Regions from separate parts of the Mesorhizobium sp. WSM4871 genome, predicted to be linked through region 2. Evidence: predicted binding sites of a transcription regulator. Region 2 holds the regulator's gene; each other region holds the start of a gene.
What was found. The regulator LexA, encoded in region 2, represses DNA repair genes until DNA is damaged. The targets are predictions, from matches to a motif close to TGTTCNNNNTGTGTTCNG.

Region 1 (7,163 bases), on a different contig from region 2:
CCGAGCACGGCCCGCATGGTCCGGTGTCGCCCATCGCCCAGAAATTGTCCGAGGTCGCGATACGGATGATACGGTCGTCGGAAAAACCGGCGATCTTCTTCCAGAAGCCGGCTGCCTCGTCATCAGTGTGGTAGACGGTGACGAGCAGCTTGTCCTGCTTCAGCCCGAACTCCCTGGTGATCAGGTTCCAGGCGAGCTCGATGGCGCGCTCCTTGAAATAGTCGCCGAACGAGAAATTGCCGAGCATCTCGAAGAAGGTCAGGTGGCGCGCGGTGTAGCCGACATTGTCGAGGTCGTTGTGCTTGCCGCCGGCGCGAACGCTCTTCTGAGCGGTGGTGGCACGCGAATAAGGTCGCTTCTCCAGGCCGGTGAAGACGTTCTTGAACTGCACCATGCCGGCATTGGTGAACATCAGCGTCGGGTCGTTGCGCGGCACCAGCGGGCTCGACGCGACGACCTCGTGCCCCTCCTTGCGGAAGTAGTCGAGGAATGTCGACCGGATCTCGTTCACGCCACTCATGAATGATACTGCCTTCTGGAGAGAACCGCCGGCCCGGCCGGCGGCAAATGGGCTCTTCGTTCTAGAAGATGGATTGGGCCTTTTACCGATCACGCCGCAGCCTGTCCAGAAACACGGAATTGGGCCAATTCACGGCGCCTGCCGGTCGTCCATGCACTACGGCTGAAACGCAAACCGCCGGCGCTAGGCCGGCGGTTTGAAACGCAAGGATACGGAACTCGATTACATAAGTTGAAGGTAATGAACCGGGATCATGGCCAGATTCCGGCCACCACCGAGGTCCTACATGGCGCCGGATTCTTCCTCAAAGCCGTCGTCGCTTTCGCCGCGCTCAGGGCCGCCATTTTCAAGGAATTTCTCGGCGATCAGCCCGGCATTCTGCCGCAGCGCCAATTCGATCTCGCGCGCCGTGTCGGGATTGTCGCGCAGGAACAGTTTGGCGTTTTCACGGCCCTGGCCGAGACGCTGCGAATTGTAGGAGAACCAGGCGCCCGACTTCTCGACCACGCCGGCCTTGACGCCGAGGTCGACCAGCTCGCCGGTCTTGGACACGCCTTCGCCATACATGATGTCGAACTCGACCACCTTGAAGGGCGGCGCCAGCTTGTTCTTGACCACCTTGACGCGGGTCTGGTTGCCGACGACCTCGTCGCGGTCCTTGACCGAGCCAATGCGGCGTATGTCGAGGCGCACCGAGGCATAGAATTTCAGCGCATTGCCGCCGGTGGTGGTCTCGGGCGAACCGAACATGACGCCGATCTTCATGCGGATCTGGTTGATGAAGATGACCATGGTGTTGGAGCGCGAGATCGAAGCGGTCAGCTTGCGCAGCGCCTGGCTCATCAGGCGGGCCTGCAGGCCAGGCAGCGAATCGCCCATCTCACCCTCGATTTCGGCGCGCGGCGTCAGCGCCGCGACCGAATCGACCACCAGCACGTCGATGGCGCCGGAGCGCACCAGCGTGTCGCAGATCTCGAGCGCCTGCTCGCCGGTGTCGGGCTGCGAGATCAAAAGGTTCTCCAGGTCGACGCCGAGCTTGCGGGCATAGACCGGGTCGAGCGCATGCTCGGCATCGACGAAGGCGCAGATGCCGCCCTTCTTCTGGGCTTCGGCCACCGTGTGCAGCGCCAGCGTCGTCTTGCCCGAGCTTTCCGGCCCGTAGATCTCGACGATGCGGCCGCGCGGCAGGCCGCCGACGCCAAGCGCGATGTCGAGGCCGAGCGAGCCGGTCGGCACCGTTTCGATCTCGACGACCTGCTCGTTCGCACCGAGCCGCATGATCGAGCCCTTGCCGAAAGCACGCTCGATTTGCGACAGCGCCGCGTCCAGAGCCTTTGATTTGTCCACCGCTTTGTCCTCTACAAGCCGCAAAGAATTCTGAGCCATGATACATCACCCCTTGGTCGTCAATGAAGGCCGGACAATCCGCAATCCCTGGCTATTTGTACCTTTTTTGTTCTCGTTTGGCAAGGGGCACCAAACACTTGAAAAACAAGGAATATCCAGGTTTGTTCTTTTTTCGTTTCACAGAATCAGGTTCGGATGTATCCGCACAGTAAGGGATTCGTTGTCGCGCCGGTCTTCCGAATCGCTGCTTCGATTTGCGGGCAACTCCTGCTCAGCCTAGTGTCTGCGCCGGACAGATAACAGGCGAATAACCGCGGCATGACGAAATCTCCGAGAATCCTGGCCATAGGCGCCGCCCATATCGACAGGCGCGGCCGGATCTCGGGCAGCTATTCGCCGGCTGCGTCGAACCCCGGCACGATGCGCGAGGATGTCGGCGGTAATGCGTTCAATGCGCTTTGCTGCGCCGTGCGGCGCGGCGCCTGCGGCTCGCTGCTTTCGGTGCGCGGTGGCGATGCGCTGGCCGAAAGGGTTTCACAGGCCATCGCCGCCGCCGGAATCGCCGATCTGTCGGCGGTGTTCCTCGACCGCGCGACGCCCAGCCACACGGTTCTCTTCGACCGCGACGGCGCACCGATCGCCGGTCTTGCCGACATGGGGCTCTACGAGCTGGCGCTGCCCAAGCAGATCCGCCGCGCCAAGGTGCGCGAGGCGATCGCTGCCGCCGATGCAATCCTGTGCGATGCGAGCCTGCCGTCGGCGGCGCTTGAGCGGCTGGTTGGTCTGGCGGCCGGCAAGCCGATCTTCGCCATCGCCGTTTCGCCCGACAAGGCGGCGCGGCTGACACCGGTGCTGGGCGACCTGGCGCTGGCATTCATGGATCGGCGCGAGGCCATCGCGCTGGCCAGCGCCGATGCCGGGGAGCAAGACCTCGTTGGCGGGCTGAGGCCCGCCGGCCTCAAGAGCGGCGTGGTGACGGCGAGCCATGGTCTGGTGCTGGGCTTCGACGAAACCGGTGCCTTCTCAATCCTGCCGCCGACGCGAAAAATCGTGGATGCCGCCGGCAGCGGCGACGCGCTGGCGGGTGCGGCGGTGGCTGCCCGGCTGAACGGACGGACGCTGCGTGCGGCGCTGCGCGAAGGCGTTGCCGCAGCGATGCTTGCCAGCGAAAGCGCCGAGCTCGCGCCAGCCTTCACGGCGGCGGCCTTTGCCGAGGCGCTGGCCCTTGTGCCAGAGGCGCGGGAATTGGAATGACACCAGAAGGCAGATTGCCTATTTGCCTGCCCGCCGCCCCGCCTCATAGGCCCGACGCGCCCAGATTGTCATCTCGTCCGGGTCGTCGAATGCGCTGTCGGGAATGCTCCAATAGGGCATGGAGACCAGCTTGCCGTGGCGCGAGCCGGTATAGGTCCATTGCCGGCAGCCGGCGGCTTCGAAATCGGCAGCGCTTTCAGCGTCGGCTTTCAGCAACAATTCGCCGCGCAGCACGATCGCGACGATGACGCCGTCGAAATAGATGCCCTTGCCGCCGAACAGCTTGCGTATGCTGACCGGGCCCAGCCCTTCGAAAAGCTCGGCGATGCGTTCATTGTCCATATCGTGATCATGTCATCCGGATTTGGCCTTGTCATCGCCGCAACCAAAACCATGCTGACAGGTTGAGAGCCATTCGTCGGAGTTTGTCATGCCGCTACTGCTCAAAGGGTCCTGCCGGTGCAATGCCGTCCGCTTCGAGGTGGAAAGCCACACGCCGGTGCCGTTCATGCTGTGCTACTGCTCGATCTGCCGCAAGCAGCAGGGCGGTGGCGGCTTCGCCATCAATCTCGGCGCCGACTACGAGACGCTGAAGATAATTGGCAAGCGCAATCTCGGCGTCTACCGGGCGCAGATCGAGGACGACGAGCATCCGCAATGCGAGATCTCGTCAGGCGAGCGCAATTTCTGCAGGAAATGCGGGTCCGCGCTCTGGCTCTACGATCCGACCTGGCCGGAGCTGGTGCACCCCTTCGCCTCGGCGATCGACAGCGACCTGCCGAAGCCGCCGGAGAAGGTGCATCTGATGCTGAAATACAAGGCGAACTGGGTCGAGCCGGAGATCGGCAGGAAGGACAAGAGCTTCGACGTCTATCCGGAGGAATCGATCGCCGACTGGCACAAGCGAACGGGGATGTGGGTGGAATAGCTATTTGCGTAGCGCCGAAACCCCTGTTCCGTCGTCATTCTGGGGCGGAGCAAGGAGCGAAGCGACGCGGCGCAGACCCCAGGATCCATGCCGTGACATCAGAGCGCTGCTGCGGTGTAGAATTCTGCTCCACTGCACTCTTCGGCTAAGGTCACGGCATGGATCCCAGGGTCTCCGCGACGGAGCTTCGCTCCTGCTTCGCCCAGGGATGACGAAGTTGAGAGGTTTCGGGCAATCCCGACGTTCTCGTGTCGAGGAAACTAGCGGGTCCCGATCAGGCCGAAGCGCGCGCCTCGGCCAGCGCCTTCAAATCGGCCGGCTTTAGTTCGACGGATTCGCCGCAGCCGCAGGCCGAACTCTGGTTCGGGTTGCGGAAAGTGAAGCCGGTGCGCAGCGTCGTCTGCTCGAAATCCATCTCGGTGCCGAACAGGAAAAGCGCTGCCTCCGGCGCGACATAGACATGGGCGCCATCACGCTCGATATGGTCGTCCTTGGTGTTGGGCTCGGTCACCAGGTCGACCGTATATTCCATGCCGGCGCAGCCGCCTTTCTTGATGCCGAGGCGAATGCCATGCGCATTTTCACGCGTGGCGACGATCTCGCGCACCCGGTCGGCGGCCTTCTCGGTCATCGTGATGACGGCGAAGCGTCCCATGTTGTTCTCCATGTTCGCGCGGGTTCAAGGCCTGCGGATCATTTCATAGCTCAAAATGGTTATATCAGCGTCGTACTGCAAGGTCTTTATTGCCATTGTCCGTCCATTGCTGCCGTCGCATATGCATTGAGCGCAGCTTCGGCCGAATCGCGCTCACTTTCTTCCAACGCATAGAATGCGTCATCCAAGGCGTTGAAATCTATACCGCTCCCGCCGACCTCGCCCACGATTTCCATTCTTGCCAAACGCTCTTCAGGAAAGCCTTCGCCCAGCAAGGCGCAGGCTTGTTGCGTCAACTCTGCATGCATTTCAAGGCCCATTGCGCGGAAACCTTGAATGGCCCCCTGAGCCGTTATCCCATAGGAATTCCAAAAGTATTGCCTGAAGCCGCCGTTCAACACCTGCCAACTTAGCAACTCGACACAGATGACGTTCCTGATCGCGGAAGGCATTGCGCCAATTGCTTTGTGATAATCAGACGGATTATCGAGAACGTCGAGAACCGGAGCGCCCCAAACCTCGACGACTCTCGCCGAAGGTGGAATGTCGTCGTCGTTCAGGTCATCCAGCCGAGATTTGTCAGACATGCAGCCGCCTCAATACCAGCCCACCGCGACCTGCGCCTCTTCCGACATGCGGTCGGGCGACCAGGGCGGGTCGAAGGTCATGTTGACCTCGACGCCGGAAACGCCTTCGACGGCGCCGACGGCATTTTCCACCCAGCCGGGCATTTCGCCGGCCACCGGGCAGCCGGGCGCGGTCAGCGTCATGTCGATCTTGACCGAACGGTCGTCCTCGATGTCGATCTTGTAGATAAGGCCGAGCTCGTAGATGTCGGCCGGGATTTCCGGGTCATAGACCGTCTTCAGCGCCGAGACGATGTCGTCGGTCAGCCGCGCCAGTTCGTCAGCGGGAATGGCCGAGGCGGAAACCAGCGGATTGACTGCTGCTTCCGGTGCGGTCTCGGTGGTTTGGCTCGCATCATCCATGGTCGTCATCCAAAAAACTTGCGCGCTTTTTCCAGCGCCTCGACCAAAGCGTCGACTTCGGCCCTGGTATTATACATGCCGAACGATGCCCTGCATGTGGAGGTTACGCCAAAACGTTTCAACAGCGGCTGGGCGCAATGGGTGCCCGCGCGGACCGCTACGCCTTGCCGGTCGATCACCATCGATACGTCGTGAGCGTGGATACCCTGCAATTCGAAGGAGATGATGGCGCCCTTGCCCGGCGCGTCGCCGAAGATGCGCAGCGAATTGATGCTTCTCAGCCGCTCATGGGCATAGTCCTTCAAATCGGCCTCGTGCGCGGCGAGGCGCTCGCGGCCGATCTTTTCCATGTAGTCGAGTGCCGCGCCCAGGCCGATCGCCTGGACGATCGGTGGCGTGCCGGCCTCGAAACGATGCGGCGGCTCGTTGTAGGTGACAATGTCTTCCGTCACTTCCTCGATCATCTCGCCGCCGCCCATGAACGGGCGCATGCCCGCGAGGATGTCCTTCTTGCCATAGAGCACGCCAATGCCCGAGGGGCCGTAGACCTTGTGGCCGGTGAAGACGAAGAAATCGCAATCGAGATCCTGCACATCGATCGGCATATGCACGGCGCTCTGGCTGCCGTCGACGAGTACGGGAATTCCACGCGAATGCGCGATGCGCACGATCTCCTTGATCGGCGTCACCGTGCCCAGCGCATTCGACATCTGGGTGATGGCGACGAGCTTTGTCCGATCGGTCAGCCGCTTTTCGAATTCCTCGATGTGGAAGACGCCGAGGTCGTCGACCGGCACCCAGACCAATTTCGCGCCCTGCCGCTCGCGGATGAAATGCCACGGCACGATGTTGGAATGGTGCTCCATGATCGACAGCACGATCTCGTCGCCCTCGCCGATATTGGGCATGCCATAGCCATAGGCGACCGTGTTGATCGCCGAGGTGGTGTTGGAGGTGAAGACGATATTGTCGGTGCTTGGCGCATTGAGGAAACGGCGCACCGTCTCACGCGCCTTCTCATAAGCATCGGTCGCGGCATTGGACAGGAAATGCAGGCCGCGATGGACGTTGGCGTATTCCTGGGAATAGGCGTGCTGGATGGCGTCGAGCACCGCCTGCGGCTTCTGCGCGGAGGCGCCATTGTCGAGATAGACCAGCGGCTTGCCGTAGACTTCGCGCGACAGAATCGGAAAGTCGCGGCGGATCGCCTCGACGTCGTAGGGGATGTTTTCGACTTTCTGGTCCATCACAAGCTCTTCCGTGGCACCGCCTCATTCCTTCCAACACCCCTCGTCCGTCTCGGCACTGCGCGCCGATCCACCACCCGGGGCGAGTCGCTCGCCTCGCCCGCCCTTCGGGCCCCACAAGGGGAGAAGGTCAGGGGCGCCTACCCGTGCGTGGCGAACCATCCGTCGAGCCTTGTCTCCAAGGCTTCGACGATCGCCTCGTCGTCCAGTTCCTCGATCACCT
Region 2 (7,163 bases):
TTTTACGAGGTGAATGCGATCACGCCCGCCCGTGACCGCACGCTGGATGAAGTCCGCCAGAAGGTGGTGGCCGACTGGACGGCAACCGAAACGACCAAGCGGCTCACCGCAAAGGCGGACGAGCTTGAAAAGCGTCTCAAGGCCGGCACCACGCTCGATGCGATCGCCGGCGAGCTCAAGCTCGAGAAACAGACTAAGCGCGGCGTCAAGCGCGAGGCTGACGACGTCGATTTCGGCAAGGAAGGAGCGGCTGCCATGTTCGGCGTCGGCGAAGGCGGGACCGGCCTGATCCCCTCGCCCACCGGTGACGGACAGATCCTGTACAAGGTCGCCGAGGTCTTCGAGCCTGCCGGAGCCGACGCCAGTTCCTTGCCGGACGATGTGCGGAAATCCTTCACGTCAGGCATGTCCGACGATTTGCTCGACCAGCTGGTGGCGCAGTTGCAGACGCAATACGATGTTCGCATCGACCAGACCGCCGTTGCCCAAGCCCTGACCAGATGAGCGCGCTGAAGACCCACATCGCCAAGATCGCCACGGGAACCGCGCTTTCGTTCGAGGAAGCGCGCGAGGCTTTCGACATCATCATGTCGGGCGACGCCACGCCCGGCCAGATCGGCGGCTTCCTGATGGCGCTGCGCGTGCGCGGCGAGACGGTGAGCGAGATTTCCGGCGCCGTCGCCACGATGCGCGCCAAGATGCTGCGCGTCGACGCGCCCGAAGGCGCCATCGACATCGTCGGCACCGGCGGTGACAATTCGCACTCGGTCAACATCTCGACCGCATCCGCCTTTGTCATCGCCGCCTGCGGCGTGCCGGTGGCCAAGCACGGCAATCGCGGACTGTCCTCGCAGACCGGGGCCGCCGACGTGCTGATCGCGCTGGGCGTCAAGATCGACATTCCGCCGGAAACGATCGGCCGCTGCATCCATGAGGCCGGCGTCGGCTTCATGTTCGCGCCGGCGCATCATCCGGCGATGAAGCATGTCGGCCCGACCCGTGTCGAGCTCGGCACGCGCACCATCTTCAACCTGCTTGGCCCGCTGTCCAACCCGGCCGGCGTCAGCAGGCAGATGGTCGGCGTGTTCCTGCCGGAATGGATCATGCCGGTGGCCGAGACATTGAAAGCCCTGGGCGCCGACCATGCCTGGGTCGCCCATGGCGACGGCTATGACGAGATCACCACCACCGGCGAGACCCAAGTGGCCGAACTGGTCGGCGGCGAGATTCGCAGCTTTACGCTGACCCCGGAAGCCGTCGGGCTGAAGCGCCACACCAAGGACGAACTGCGCGGCGGCGACGCCTCCTACAACGCCAAGGCCATGCGCGACATGCTGGGCGGCGCTGCCGGCGCCTATCGCGACACGGTGCTGATGAATGCCGGCGCCGGGCTGGTGGTGGCGGGCAAGGCAACCACGCTTGCCGACGGCATGGCGAGTGCCGCGCAAGCCATCGACAGCGGCCGGGCGCTAAAGGTGCTCGACAGGCTGGTCGCGATTTCGAACGGATAGGGAATGGCTGATATCCTGCGCAAGATCGAGGCCTACAAGCGCGAGGAGATCGTCGCGGCAAAGGCGCTTGTGCCGCTGGCCGAGATCAAGGCGCGGGCGAAGGACGCCGATGCGCCGCGCGGCTTTCTCGCGGCGCTTGATGCCAGGCGCAAAGCCGGGGCTTTCGCGCTGATCGCCGAGATCAAGAAGGCGAGCCCCTCAAAGGGCCTGATCCGCGCCGATTTCGACCCGCCTGCATTGGCCAAGGCATATGCGGCGGGTGGCGCTGCCTGTCTTTCGGTGCTGACCGACGCGCCGTCGTTCCAGGGTGCGCCCGAATTTCTCACCAAGGCGCGCGCAGCCGTTGATTTGCCGGCACTCCGCAAGGATTTTCTCTTCGATCCCTATCAGGTTTACGAGGCGCGTGCCTGGGGCGCTGACGCCATCTTGATCATCATGGCCAGCGTCGATGACGGCGTGGCGAGCGAACTCGAATCCACGGCTTTCGAACTCGGCATGGATGCGCTGGTCGAAGTGCATGACGAAGCTGAGATGGAACGCGCCTTGAAACTGTCGTCGCGGCTGATCGGCATCAACAACCGCAATCTCAGGACGTTCGAAACCAGCATCGAGACGTCAGAGCGGCTGGCCGCGATGGTGCCGGCCGATCGGCTGCTGGTCAGCGAGAGCGGTATCTTTTCACATGACGACTGCCGCAGGCTGGAGAGGAGCGGCATCGGCACGTTCCTCGTCGGCGAGAGCCTGATGCGGCAACAGGACGTGGCTGCAGCAACGCGCTCGCTGTTGACCGGCAAGGCCCCAGCAGAGGTTATCTGACGATGTCAGCCGCCCTCACCCATCTTGGCGCGCAAGGCGAAGCCAATATGGTCGATGTCGGTGACAAGGCGGAGACGACGCGCACGGCGATCGCCGAAGGTTTTGTCTCGATGCGGCCGCAAACACTGGAAATGATCCTGGCGGGCGATGCCAAGAAGGGCGACGTGCTCGGCACCGCACGCATCGCCGGCATCATGGCGGCAAAGAAGGCGCATGAACTGATCCCGCTCTGCCACCCGCTGCTGCTGACAAAAGTCTCCATCGATATCGAACCGGACCAGTCGCTGCCCGGCCTCAAGGTCACGGCGCTGGTCCGCGTCACCGGCAAGACCGGCGTCGAGATGGAAGCCCTGACCGCGGCCTCGGTCGCTTGCCTGACGATCTACGACATGGCCAAGGCGGTCGACCGCGCCATGGTGATCTCCGGCGTCCGGCTGGTGGAAAAGACCGGCGGCAAGTCCGGCGACTACAAGGCAGGTTCTTAAATGGCGCTGGTCCCGGTGGCGGAGGCGCTCGAACGCCTCCTTGACGGTGCGACGGCGCTACCAGCCGAAAGCGTTGCGCTGATGGACGCGGCTGACCGGGTATTGGCCGAGCCCGTGATGGCGCTGCGCACCCAGCCGCCCTTCAATGCCTCGGCCATGGACGGCTATGCGGCGCGGGCCGCCGATGTCACATCCGCACCCGCCAGGCTTTCGGTGATCGGCATGGCGCCGGCCGGTCGTGGCTTCGAAGGCACTGTCGGTCCGGCGCAAGCCGTGCGCATTTTTACCGGAGCGCCGCTTCCCGCCGGCGCCGACACCATCGTTATCCAGGAGAACGCCAGGGATCTCGGCGGCGGCAGCATCGAAGTGACCGAGCCGACGCCGGAATGGCGAAACATACGCCGTCTGGGGCTCGACTTCTCGAAAGGCGATGTCCTGCTGGAGAAGGGCCGCCTGCTCGATCCGGCCGCATTGTCGCTGGCAGCCTCGGCCAATCATCCGCGTGTCAGCGTGGTGAAACGGCCCCTGGTCGCCATCATCGCCACCGGCGACGAATTGCTGCCGCCGGGCAGCGACCTCGGGCCCGACCAGATCATCTCGTCCAATGCCTATGGCGTTGCCGCCGCAGCCCGGTCGGTCGGTGCAAATGCCCTCGATCTCGGCATCGCCGCGGATCGCAAGGAAGCGATCGCCACTCTGGTGAAAAAGGCGGTCGCCGCCGGCGCCGATGTCCTCGTCACCCTCGGCGGCGCTTCGGTCGGCGACCACGACCTCGTCCATGACGTGCTGACCGGCGAAGGCATGACGCTCGATTTCTGGAAGATCGCCATGCGCCCCGGCAAGCCGCTGATGTCCGGGCGGCTGGGCACTGTCAGATGCATCGGCCTGCCCGGCAACCCGGTGGCGAGCCTGGTCTGCACGCAGCTTTTTCTGAAGCCGCTGCTGGCGCGGCTCGGCGGCCGGGCGTATCGGCAGGACATGCGCGAGGCGCGGCTCGGCGCCGCAATGCCGGCGAACGATCTCAGGCAGGATTATGTGCGCGCCGTGGTGACCGAAGAGGCCGGATCGTTCAAGGCGACGCCGTTCGGCATCCAGGATTCCTCGATGCTAAGAATGCTGGCCGACGCCAATGGGCTGATCGTGCGTGAGCCTTTCGCTCCCGTCGCCGCGGCCGGCGCTGCCTGCAGCGTGCTGATGCTACGCTGAACAAAACGTCAACACATTCATTAAACTTTAAATGGTTGCGGAACACAACTGGAACAGATAGTGTTTGTTCTGGGTTTGTTTTTCTGATTCTGTTTTGGGGGCCGCGATGCTGACACGCAAGCAACATGAACTGCTTATGTTCATCCACGAACGGATGAAGGAAAGCGGCATTCCGCCCTCGTTCGACGAGATGAAGGAAGCGCTCGATCTCGCCTCCAAATCCGGGATCCATCGGCTGATCACGGCGCTGGAGGAACGCGGCTTCATTCGCCGGCTACCGAATCGCGCTCGTGCGCTGGAGGTGCTGCGTCTTCCCGACTCGATTGCCCCTGGCCTCAATGCGGCGCGCAAATTCTCGCCGAGCGTCATTCAGGGCAGCCTTGGCCAAAACAATTCCGGGCAGGGTAACCTCGGACGGCAGATCAAGCCGGCGCTATCGCGAATGCCTTCCGCCGGCAACAATGACGACGCCGTTGCCGCGGTGTCCATTCCGGTGATGGGCCGCATCGCCGCGGGTGTGCCGATCGACGCCATCCAGCACCAGACGCACTCCATCTCGGTACCGCCGGACATGATTACAGGCGGCGCGCACTACGCGCTCGAGGTCAAGGGCGACTCGATGATCGAAGCCGGCATCTTCGACGGCGACACGGTCATCATCCGCAATGCCGACACCGCCCAGCCTGGCGAGATCGTCGTGGCGCTGGTCGACGAGGAGGAAGCGACGCTGAAACGGTTCCGCCGCAAGGGCGCTTCGATCGCACTCGAAGCCGCCAACCCGGCCTACGAGACGCGCATCTTCGGGCCGGACCGCGTCAAGGTGCAAGGCAAGCTCGTCGGTTTGATCCGGCGTTACTGAACCACAGACGGCTTGGATTTCTCGGGCTTGCGGTATGGCGGCAGCCCCCTCGCCTCGCGCGAAAACTTTCGCTGGGTATGCCATGGCCGATATGGCGCTTCGACGGCGAAGCGGATTTCTGCACGCATGGTCGCCGATTGCGGGTTGAAGAAGACGGCGGCACTGCCGGCGCGGGCAAGCTGCCGTTTGGTGACGACAAGGATCAGCGGATTGCGGCAGGGATCGTAGGCGGTGGCATCGTCGATGACGATCAGGTCGGCAAAGGCGCAGGCTGGCCGGGCGGTCTTGCGGTCGTCGGCGAGCGCGACGATAGCGCCCGACGGATGCCTGGCTATGCACAGGCCTTCTGTGCAGTAGAACGGCGCGCCCGGCGGCAATTCGGCCGGATCGGTTATGTCAAACTGAGCGTCGCCCTTGGCGAACGTCTCCGGTTCGACGATGGTTTCGGATACCAGCGCATGCTTCCAGTTGTCGGTGGTAAACACGTTCGAACGTACCCGGTTGATGGCAAGTTCGCCGTTCCCGATCGACAGCGCCACCAGATGCCCGTCCTCCGAGATCAGGACGTCGGGCGTGCGGGTGTGGGAAATCGTCAGCAGTCCGGCGAGCGCGAAAGGAAGGGCCGCGAGCCGTAGCCGGGTCGTCGCCATGGTCGCGATGACAAGGGCGATCGTCACCAGCAGGACGGACTGACGCGAAATCAGCCCGACCGCATCGATCGGCGAGCGCTGCGATATCCAGCCGGACAGGGCAATCATCGCCGTGAGCCCTTTGCCCATCACATAGAGGAAAGGGCCGTCGGCGCCGAACGGCATCGCCAACGCGCTGAGAACCGCGAAAGGCATGACCACCAGCGAAACAACAGGCATGACGGCCAGGTTGGCGAACAGGCTGAGCGGCGAGACGCGCTGGAAGTGCCAGATGGCGAAAAGCGCCGTTGCGCCGCCGGCGATGATGGAGGTCATGGCGAGGCCGCCCATCGCAGCCAGGAATTTTCGCGTGACGAAACCAGGCAGCGATCGTCGTGGCGGTGGCGTGGTGACCTTGCCTGCACGGTAATCGGACCAGCCGGCATAGGCGCCGACAAGTGCGGCGGTCGCGGCAAACGACATCTGGAAGCTCGGGCCGACCACCTCGTGCGGCGACACCAGGATGACGGCAATCGCCGAAATCGCCAGATTGCGCATGGTCAGTGCTGCCCGGTCGAAGAGCACCGCGATCAGCATCACCGCCAGCATGATGAAGCTGCGCTCGGCCGCGACCACCACGCCAGAAATGACGAGATAGGCCGCGATCGAAAAGAGTGCGGCCGCGGCCGCGTATTTCTTGATCGGCCGGCGCGAGGAAAAATCGGGAAACAGCGCGAAGGCGCCGCGCAGCAGCGCCATGACCGTACCGGCGACCAGCGCCATATGCAGGCCGGAGATGGAAATGATGTGGTAGATGCCGGTGCGCCGCATCGCCTCGTTGATCTTTTCCGGGATACCGGCGCGCACGCCGACGATCAGGGCCGCGGCGATTTCGCCCTCGGCGCCGCCAACTTGACCGCGAATACGGTTCGCGATGCTCTCGCGGGCGTTCTCGACCGCCGAAGAAAGGCGCGCGGCAAGCAGTGTGCCATCTGGCGGCGTGGCATCCGCGCCGACAAGTTTCGGCGTGCCGAGGAAAAAGCCGCTGGCGCCGATGCCGGTGAAATAGCTGTCGAAGGAGAAATCATAGCTGTCCGGCCGCACCGGGCCGGTCGGCGGCAGCAGCCTGGCGTAGCCGGTCACCACGGATCCGGCGGTCATGCCAGGCGGTATTTTTGACGCGGAAACGCGAACCCGTTCCGGGGGATAGCGCAGCGTCGGCCGGGCGGTTGAGATCACATCGATGGCCAGCCGGACGCGGCCATTCGCCATCTGGTCGAGGCTGACGACACGGCCGGTCAGCCGCGTCGGGATTTCCGAACCGAGCATCGGCGTTGCGACGCGCCAGGTCTCGACCTTGGCGGCGAGCACGCCGAGCGCGCACAACAGCGCCGCCATGAAGCACAGATGCGTCTTGCGCCATGACCGCGAGCCGGCCGCGCACAACGCCATCAGGACCACGACGGCGATGGGTTGCGCAAAACCCGGTTCCACGGCAAGCGAGAAATAGAAGATCGCCCCGGATGCGAGGAAAACCGGCACCAGCAGGAAGGCGATGCCCCGGTCGATTTCCAGGCTGGCCGCCGAGACCACGGCGGCGCGGATGCTGGATGACGAAAGGCGGCGAAACTGCCCGCCAAGGCGGGTCGTGGTGCCG
Region 3 (7,163 bases), on a different contig from region 2:
TGCCGCTTCGCAGGCCTTCACCGCCGCGCCATAACTCAGCCGGCGCCGCGATGGCGGAAACTCGGTCAGGAACTCATGCATGTCGAACAGCGACGCGATCATGCGCTTGTGACCAGCGCCGACGGTGACGGCAACCGGGGTGAAGAACATCCTGTCGTGCATACGGGCCTCTCGATTTGGGCGGAGATGACGGCGAACGCCGCTCTTCCGGCTGGGGATCGGACGCCCAGAAACGCGGATGGCCTTTCTAGGTTCCATGTCGCCGGAATGGGATTGTCTCGTTCTGCGCCGGCCGCTTCGCTATCGGGGTGAATAGTTACCTGATCTCGCTACTCACTCACTTCCACATGCCACGCATGCGGGCGCCGAGATCGATGCGAACCTGCGGCTGGCGGCGCGGATCGTCCTTGGCCTGGACGCTTGCCCACGCCGTCTGCTCGAAAGCGCCAAGGATCGAGGCCGGGATGAAGCGGCTGCGCGAGGCGTAGACGTGGCGGTCGCCGCGCGCCGCCTGGCCATGCACGAAAAAACGCTGCGGCATGACCAGGTGCAGGCTGTCCTTGGCCCGCGTCATCGCCACGTAGAGCAGCCGGCGCTCCTCGTCGATTTCTTCCTTCGAGCCGACGCCGAGGTCGATCGGGATGCAGCCATCGACGGTGTTGAGCACGAAGACGTTTTTCCATTCCTGGCCCTTGGCCGAATGGATGGTCGACAGGATTAGATAATCCTCGTCGCGGTGCGGCGGGCCGGCCTCGTCGCTGGTCGCGTCCGGCGGATCAAGCGTCAGTTCGGTGAGGAAGCGCTCGCGCGAAGCGTAGCCCGCGGCGATCTGTTCGAGCTGCAAAAGGTCCGCCCGGCGCATCGTTGCATCCTCGTGGATGCGTTCCAGATGCGGCTCGTACCAGAACCTGATTTGCTCGAGATCGGCCGGCCATTTTTTCGACCCGGCCCGCAGCTGCGAGAATAGCGCGACGAAACCCGGCCAGTCCTCCGCGGCCCTTTGCGGTGGCCGATAGCGGGCAAGGCCCATCGCCTCGTCGAGCGACGTCGCCATCGTCTCGACGATGGCATTGGCTGCCGAAGGCCCGATACCGGGCAGAAGCTGCAGCACGCGAAAACCGGCGACGCGATCGCGCGGGTTCTCAGCAAAGCGCAATACGGCGAGCATATCCTTGACATGGGCGGCGTCGAGGAATTTGAGGCCGCCGAACTTGACGAACGGGATGTTGCGGCGCGTCAGCTCGATCTCCAGCGGCCCGCTGTGGTGCGAGGCGCGAAACAGCACGGCCTGCGCCTTCAACGCCGTGCCCGCCTCGCGCTCGGCCAGGATCGCCTGGCAGACGTAACTCGCCTGCTCGGTCTCGTCGCGGACATTGACCAGTTTCGGCTTTTCCGCCGATTTGCGCTCGGACCACAGGTTTTTCGTAAAACGCTCCGATGCTTCGCCGATGACCGCATTGGCGGCGGCCAGTATGGTCTCGGTTGAGCGGTAATTGCGTTCCAGCATGACGATCTCGGCCGGTTGCGCGAACTGCTTGGGGAAATCGAGGATGTTGCGCACTTCCGCCGCGCGAAACGAGTAGATCGACTGCGCGTCGTCGCCGACCACTGTGAGACCGGAGCCGTCAGGCTTCAGCGCCGTCAGGATCGAGGCCTGCAAGCGATTGGTGTCCTGATATTCGTCGACCAGGACATGGTCGAAACGCCCGCCGAGATGCGCCGATATCTCCGGCTCGCCGGCCATCTGCGCCCAATAAAGCAGCAGGTCGTCGTAATCGAGCACGTTCTGCGCCTGCTTGGCCTCGACATAGCCGGCGAACAGCGCCTTCAATTGTTCGGCCCAGCCGGCGCACCAGGGGAATACCGAACCCAGGACCTCGCCAAGCGGCGCCTGGGCGTTGACGGCGCGCGAATAGATCGCCAGGCACGTGCCCTTGGTCGGGAAACGGGCTTCGGTTTTGGAGAAGCCGAGCTCGTGCCGGACAAGGTTCATCAGGTCGGCGGAATCCTCGCGGTCATGGATGGTGAAGGCCGGGTCGAGGCCGATCTCTAAAGCATAGTCGCGCAGCAGCCTCGCGCCGATGCCGTGGAAGGTGCCGGCCCAGGTGAGCGCATCGGTGATGATTGAGGCATCGCGGCCCAGCACCTCGCCTGCGATACGCTCGACCCGCTTGGCCATTTCGGATGCTGCGCGGCGCGAAAACGTCATCAAAAGGATACGGCGCGGATCGGCGCCCCTGACGATCAGATGCGCCACGCGATGCGCCAGCGTGCTTGTCTTGCCGGAACCGGCGCCGGCGATCACCAGCAGCGGCCGGGAGACCATGCCGTCGCCATGTTCGACCGCCAGCCGCTGCTCGGCGTTGAGCTTGGCGAGGTAGGCAGGCATGAAGGTCGAATCACGGGCAGCAAGGTTCATTGCCCATCAAGCATCGTTTCTGCTTTGTTCGCAACGGTTTCAGCGCAGGACTTGCATTCGCCGAGCATTGGCAGAGCGGGAAGAGCTTTGGCTGCGCGGCAGGCTCTAACGCTGGGGTTCCACGCCCATCGCCGCCGACTGACGTCTTAGAACCTTCCGGTCATCCCGTGGCGGCGGGAACGGTTCGAAATCGTCGGGCACATCGTCAATCACCTTTTTGGTGATGCGATAGGCCGCGTAGGCGATAGTCCCAGCTATGAGCAGGCGGATCATCATCGCAATCCTCCATTGGTGTGAACCAACCAGAGAGGAGGCGTTTTGTTCCCACGCAACCAAATCGGCACACGTCTCGTTTGCCCAAGGAGAAGAAGAGGCGGGGCGAAAGGAGGTCGCGATGAAGAGGTTCTCAATCCTGGCTTTGGCGGCAGCGCTGGCTCTCGCTGCTTGTGACAACAACATTCAACCGACCAAGGCCCCCGTCGATCAAAACCCGCAAGTCGACAAGAACCCGGTACCCAAGTCGACGACCGGCGGCGATCAACCCGGCACGCCCCCGGCCCAATGACTGGCTGCCGCGAGATGAGAGCGGTGGCCGGCGCCGCTTGGGAGGGGAAGAGATGGCGCCGGCCAGGCGGGTATCAGGTCCGCCGCACAGCAAGAGATAGCTGAGTCTTGCCGCAGCGTCATGGCGCGATCACTGAAGACCAGCCGCCTTCCACGGTGACAAGCTGAGCCGAAGGCATCGAGCCGTCCACGGCTGGCGTTTTTGTGCCCCATGCGACCGAACCGGTGCTCCGGACCTTGCGAAGCGGCGACGTCCTGTGCGAAAGCGCGGCCATGCTTGTTATCAACGACCTTTCGCTGCGCATGGCCGGACGTCTGCTTCTGGACCATGCCTCGCTGACCTTGCCGGCCGGCACCAAGGCCGGGCTTGTCGGTCGCAACGGCACCGGCAAGACGACCTTGTTCAAGGCGATCACCGGCGATTTCCCGTCTGAGACCGGTTCGATCAGCCTGCCGAGGAACACCCGCATCGGCCAGGTCGCGCAGGAAGCGCCGGGTACGGAAGAGCCGCTGATCGAGATCGTGCTCAAGGCCGACCTCGAACGCTCGGCACTGCTCGAAGAGGAAAAGACGGCGACCGATCCGCACCGCATTGCCGACATCCACATGCGGCTGGCTGACATCGACGCCCATTCCGCCGAGTCCCGCGCGGCCACCATTCTGGCCGGCCTCGGCTTCGACGATGCGGCACAAAGACGCCCGGCTTCGTCCTTCTCCGGCGGCTGGCGTATGCGCGTTGCGCTCGCAGCGGTGCTGTTTTCCGAGCCGGATCTGCTGCTGCTCGACGAGCCGACCAACTATCTCGACCTCGAAGGCACGTTGTGGCTGGAGAACTACGTCTCGAAATATCCGCACACTGTGCTGCTGATCTCGCACGATCGCGATCTTTTGAACCGCGCCGTCAACTCGATCGTCCATCTCGACCAGAAGAAGCTGACCTTCTGGCGCGGCGGCTACGACCAGTTCGAGCGGCAATATACCGAGCAGAAGGAATTGCAGGAGAAGGGCCGCGTCAAGCAGGAAGCCGCGCGCAAGCACATGGAATCCTTTGTCGAGCGCTTCCGCGCCAAAGCTTCCAAGGCAAGGCAGGCGCAGTCACGCATCAAGGCGCTGGAGAAGATGAAGCCGATCGCCGCGATCGTAAACGACACGGTGCGACCGTTCTCCTTCCCCGAGCCGGTGAAAACTGTCGCTTCGCCGATCATTGCGCTGAACAATGTCGATGTCGGCTATACCCAGGGGCAGCCGATCCTCAAAAAGATGACGCTGCGCATCGATGCCGACGACCGCATCGCGCTGCTCGGCGCCAACGGCAACGGCAAGTCGACCTTCGCCAAGCTTTTGTCGGGCCGCCTGAAGCAGGAGACCGGCACCATGACGGTGGCGCCTGGCTTGAAAGTGGCGATCTTCGCCCAGCACCAGCTCGATGATCTCCGGCCGGAGGAAAACGCCTATGAACATGTCCGCCGGCTGATGCCGGAGGCGCCGGAATCGAAGGTGCGCGGCCGCGTCGCCCAGTTCGGCCTGACCACCGAAAAGATGAACACCGCCGCCAAGGACCTGTCGGGCGGCGAGAAGGCGCGCCTTCTGATGGGCCTGTCGGCCTTCGAGGGGCCGAACCTGTTCATCCTCGACGAGCCGACCAACCATCTCGATATCGACAGCCGTGAATCGCTGATCCATGCGCTGAACGAGTTTCCCGGCGCGGTCATCCTGATCTCGCACGACCGCCATCTGCTCGAAGCGACGGCCGACCGGCTGTGGCTGGTCAAGGACGGCGCGGTCAACCCGTATGACGGCGACCTCGAGGACTACAAGACGCTGGTCACCGGCGTGTCCGGCGACCGCCGCGGCAAGCGCGAGGCGGAGAAGGCTTCGAAGGCCGACCGCCGCCGCGATGCGGCAGCGCGCCGCGCCGCCTTCGAGCCGCTGGCCAAGGAAATCCGCGCCACCGAAGCGCTGATGGACCGCATCCGCAAGCGCATCGACCTGATCGAGGACGAGCTCGCCAATCCGGCGGTCTACGAAAAGGATCCCTCGACCGCGACGCGACTGGCCAAGGAACGTTCGCAGCTTGCGCAACAGCTGGCTGGCCACGAGGAAAAATGGCTGTCGATGTCAGCGGAGTATGAGGAAGGCACGGCGGAATAGCAGCCCATCCCCGAAAAAATTCGTCGCGCCGGCGGCGGCAGAAAAGGCGGAATTGAGGCGTTGACGGGGGTGTATTGCCGTAGGGCTGTAACGATTGGCATCGCCGGCGCGAATATAGGTCGTAGCCTCAGCTCGCAATGGTGGGACTCTGCCTGCCAGCATTTTTAGGAGTCAAGAAATGCTCGACCGCCGCACCTTCCTCGTCGCTCTGACCGCAATAGCCGGTCTCGTTTCGGCTCCGGCGGCACAGGCTGCCGACCAAATGGCCTACACGCGGCAAGCCTTCGAAGCAGCGCAAAAGGCCGGCCGGCCGATCCTGGTCGAGATTACCGCCTCCTGGTGTCCGACGTGCAAGGCGCAGAAGCAGGTGCTCGGCCAACTGCTGCCGGCGGCAGAGCACGCAAACCTGGCCGTATTCGAGGTCGATTTCGACTCGCAGAAGGACGTCGTGCGTGCGTTCAACGCGCGCATGCAAAGCACGCTTATCACCTTCAAGGGCGCAACCGAAGTCGGCCGCCTTGTCGGCGTGACCAAGGCGGATGCCATCAAGCAGTTGCTTGACAAGACGATCTGAGCGGCTGCGATGCTGCTCGGCTTAGGCTTTTCGTTTCTGGCCGGCGTGCTTTCGACGCTCTCGCCATGCGTGCTTCCGCTCATCCCGGTGGTGCTGGGCGCCGCCGTCAGCCAGCATCGCCATGGCCCGGTCGCACTGGCCGCCGGGCTTGCCATATCATTCACGGTCATAGGGCTTTTCGTCGCCACGATCGGGTTCTCCATCGGGCTTGATGGCGGTGTCTTTCGCGGCGCCGCCGCGGTGCTGATGCTGGTTCTCGGCGCGATATTGATCGTGCCGGCATTTCAGGCTCGTGTCGCGCTGGCCGCCGGCCCGGCCGGCAACTGGGTCGAGGACCGTTTTGGTGCGTTTTCGTCGGTCGGTCTTTGGGGGCAGTTCGGCGTCGGCATCTTGCTTGGCGCGGTCTGGAGTCCGTGCGTCGGGCCAACTCTGGGGGCGGCGTCGGTCCTGGCGGCACAAGGCAGGGATCTCGTCCATGTCGCCACCACCATGGTTCTCTTTGGTGTTGGCGCGGCGGCGCCGCTGCTGATCCTCGGCATGCTGTCCCGAGAAACCCTGATGCGTTGGCGAGGCCGCATCGCCGGCGCCGGCAGCGGGCTGAAGGTTGCGCTCGGCATCCTGCTCGTCCTGACTGCCGCCGCCATCCTGTCGGGCTTCGACAAGGCGCTTGAAACGGCACTGGTCAATGCCTCGCCGGAATGGCTCACGGCGCTGACAACACAATTCTGATCCGCAGCCATCTGGCCCTACACGTCGCCGTCACAAACGGCTAGTTTGCTCAAATGAATCAGCACGCCAAGCTCAGGATCGGCCATTCCGCCTGTCCGCATGATTGCCCGTCGACCTGCGCGCTCGAGGTCGAACTGCTCGACAACAAGCGCATCGGCCGCGTCCATGGCGCCAAGGCCAACAGCTACACATCAGGCGTCATCTGCGCCAAGGTCGCCCGCTACGCTGACCGTGTCCACCACCCCGACCGGCTGCTGAAGCCGCTGGTTCGCGCCGGCGCCAAGGGCGACGGGACGTGGAAGGACGCGAGCTGGGAGGCGGCGCTCGACCTTGTCGCCGAGAAGTTCATTGCGGCGGAAGCAAGATACGGCTCGGAGACGGTCTGGCCCTACTTCTATGCCGGCACGATGGGGCTGGTACAGCGCGACGGCATCGAACGGTTGCGCCATGCGAAGAAATATTCCGGCTTCTTCAGCTCGATCTGCACCAATCTGGCCTGGACCGGCTGGATGATGGGGGCAGGCGCCTTGCGCGGTCCCGACCCGCGCGAGATGGGCAAATCCGACTGCGTGGTGATCTGGGGCACCAATGCCGTGGTCACCCAGGTCAATGTCATGACCCACGCCATCAAGGCGCGCAAGGAACGCGGCGCCAGGATCGTCGTCATCGACGTCTACGAGAACGCGACGATGAAGCAGGCCGACCTCGGCCTGGTGCTGAAGCCCG

Region 1: the regulator LexA is predicted to act here: its motif matches at 1,964-1,981, upstream of recA (recombinase RecA).
Region 3: the regulator LexA is predicted to act here: its motif matches at 2,434-2,451, upstream of AC0L2H_RS21175 (ATP-dependent helicase).

What each region holds. Positions count from the first base shown of each region.
Region 1 is NZ_JBVVPU010000009.1:137,570-144,732, forward strand. It holds gene alaS (alanine--tRNA ligase) at 1-520, opposite strand, end outside; gene recA (recombinase RecA) at 803-1,906, opposite strand; gene AC0L2H_RS19605 (carbohydrate kinase family protein) at 2,186-3,121, shown strand; gene AC0L2H_RS19610 (TfoX/Sxy family protein) at 3,140-3,463, opposite strand; gene AC0L2H_RS19615 (GFA family protein) at 3,552-4,049, shown strand; gene sufA (Fe-S cluster assembly scaffold SufA) at 4,324-4,704, opposite strand; gene AC0L2H_RS19625 (DMP19 family protein) at 4,791-5,291, opposite strand; gene AC0L2H_RS19630 (SUF system Fe-S cluster assembly protein) at 5,301-5,693, opposite strand; gene AC0L2H_RS19635 (cysteine desulfurase) at 5,699-6,940, opposite strand; gene sufD (Fe-S cluster assembly protein SufD) at 7,081-7,163, opposite strand, start outside.
Region 2 is NZ_JBVVPU010000005.1:391,873-399,035, reverse strand. It holds gene AC0L2H_RS13690 (SurA N-terminal domain-containing protein) at 1-504, shown strand, start outside; gene trpD (anthranilate phosphoribosyltransferase) at 501-1,511, shown strand; gene trpC (indole-3-glycerol phosphate synthase TrpC) at 1,515-2,327, shown strand; gene moaC (cyclic pyranopterin monophosphate synthase MoaC) at 2,330-2,812, shown strand; gene AC0L2H_RS13670 (molybdopterin molybdotransferase MoeA) at 2,813-4,018, shown strand; gene lexA (transcriptional repressor LexA) at 4,125-4,877, shown strand; gene AC0L2H_RS13660 (ComEC/Rec2 family competence protein) at 4,871-7,163, opposite strand, start outside.
Region 3 is NZ_JBVVPU010000010.1:125,430-132,592, forward strand. It holds gene AC0L2H_RS21170 (DUF982 domain-containing protein) at 1-162, opposite strand, end outside; gene AC0L2H_RS21175 (ATP-dependent helicase) at 338-2,419, opposite strand; gene AC0L2H_RS21180 (hypothetical protein) at 2,525-2,695, opposite strand; gene AC0L2H_RS21185 (hypothetical protein) at 2,814-2,984, shown strand; gene AC0L2H_RS21190 (ABC-F family ATP-binding cassette domain-containing protein) at 3,257-5,134, shown strand; gene AC0L2H_RS21195 (thioredoxin family protein) at 5,313-5,708, shown strand; gene AC0L2H_RS21200 (cytochrome c biogenesis CcdA family protein) at 5,718-6,437, shown strand; gene AC0L2H_RS21205 (molybdopterin-containing oxidoreductase family protein) at 6,491-7,163, shown strand, end outside.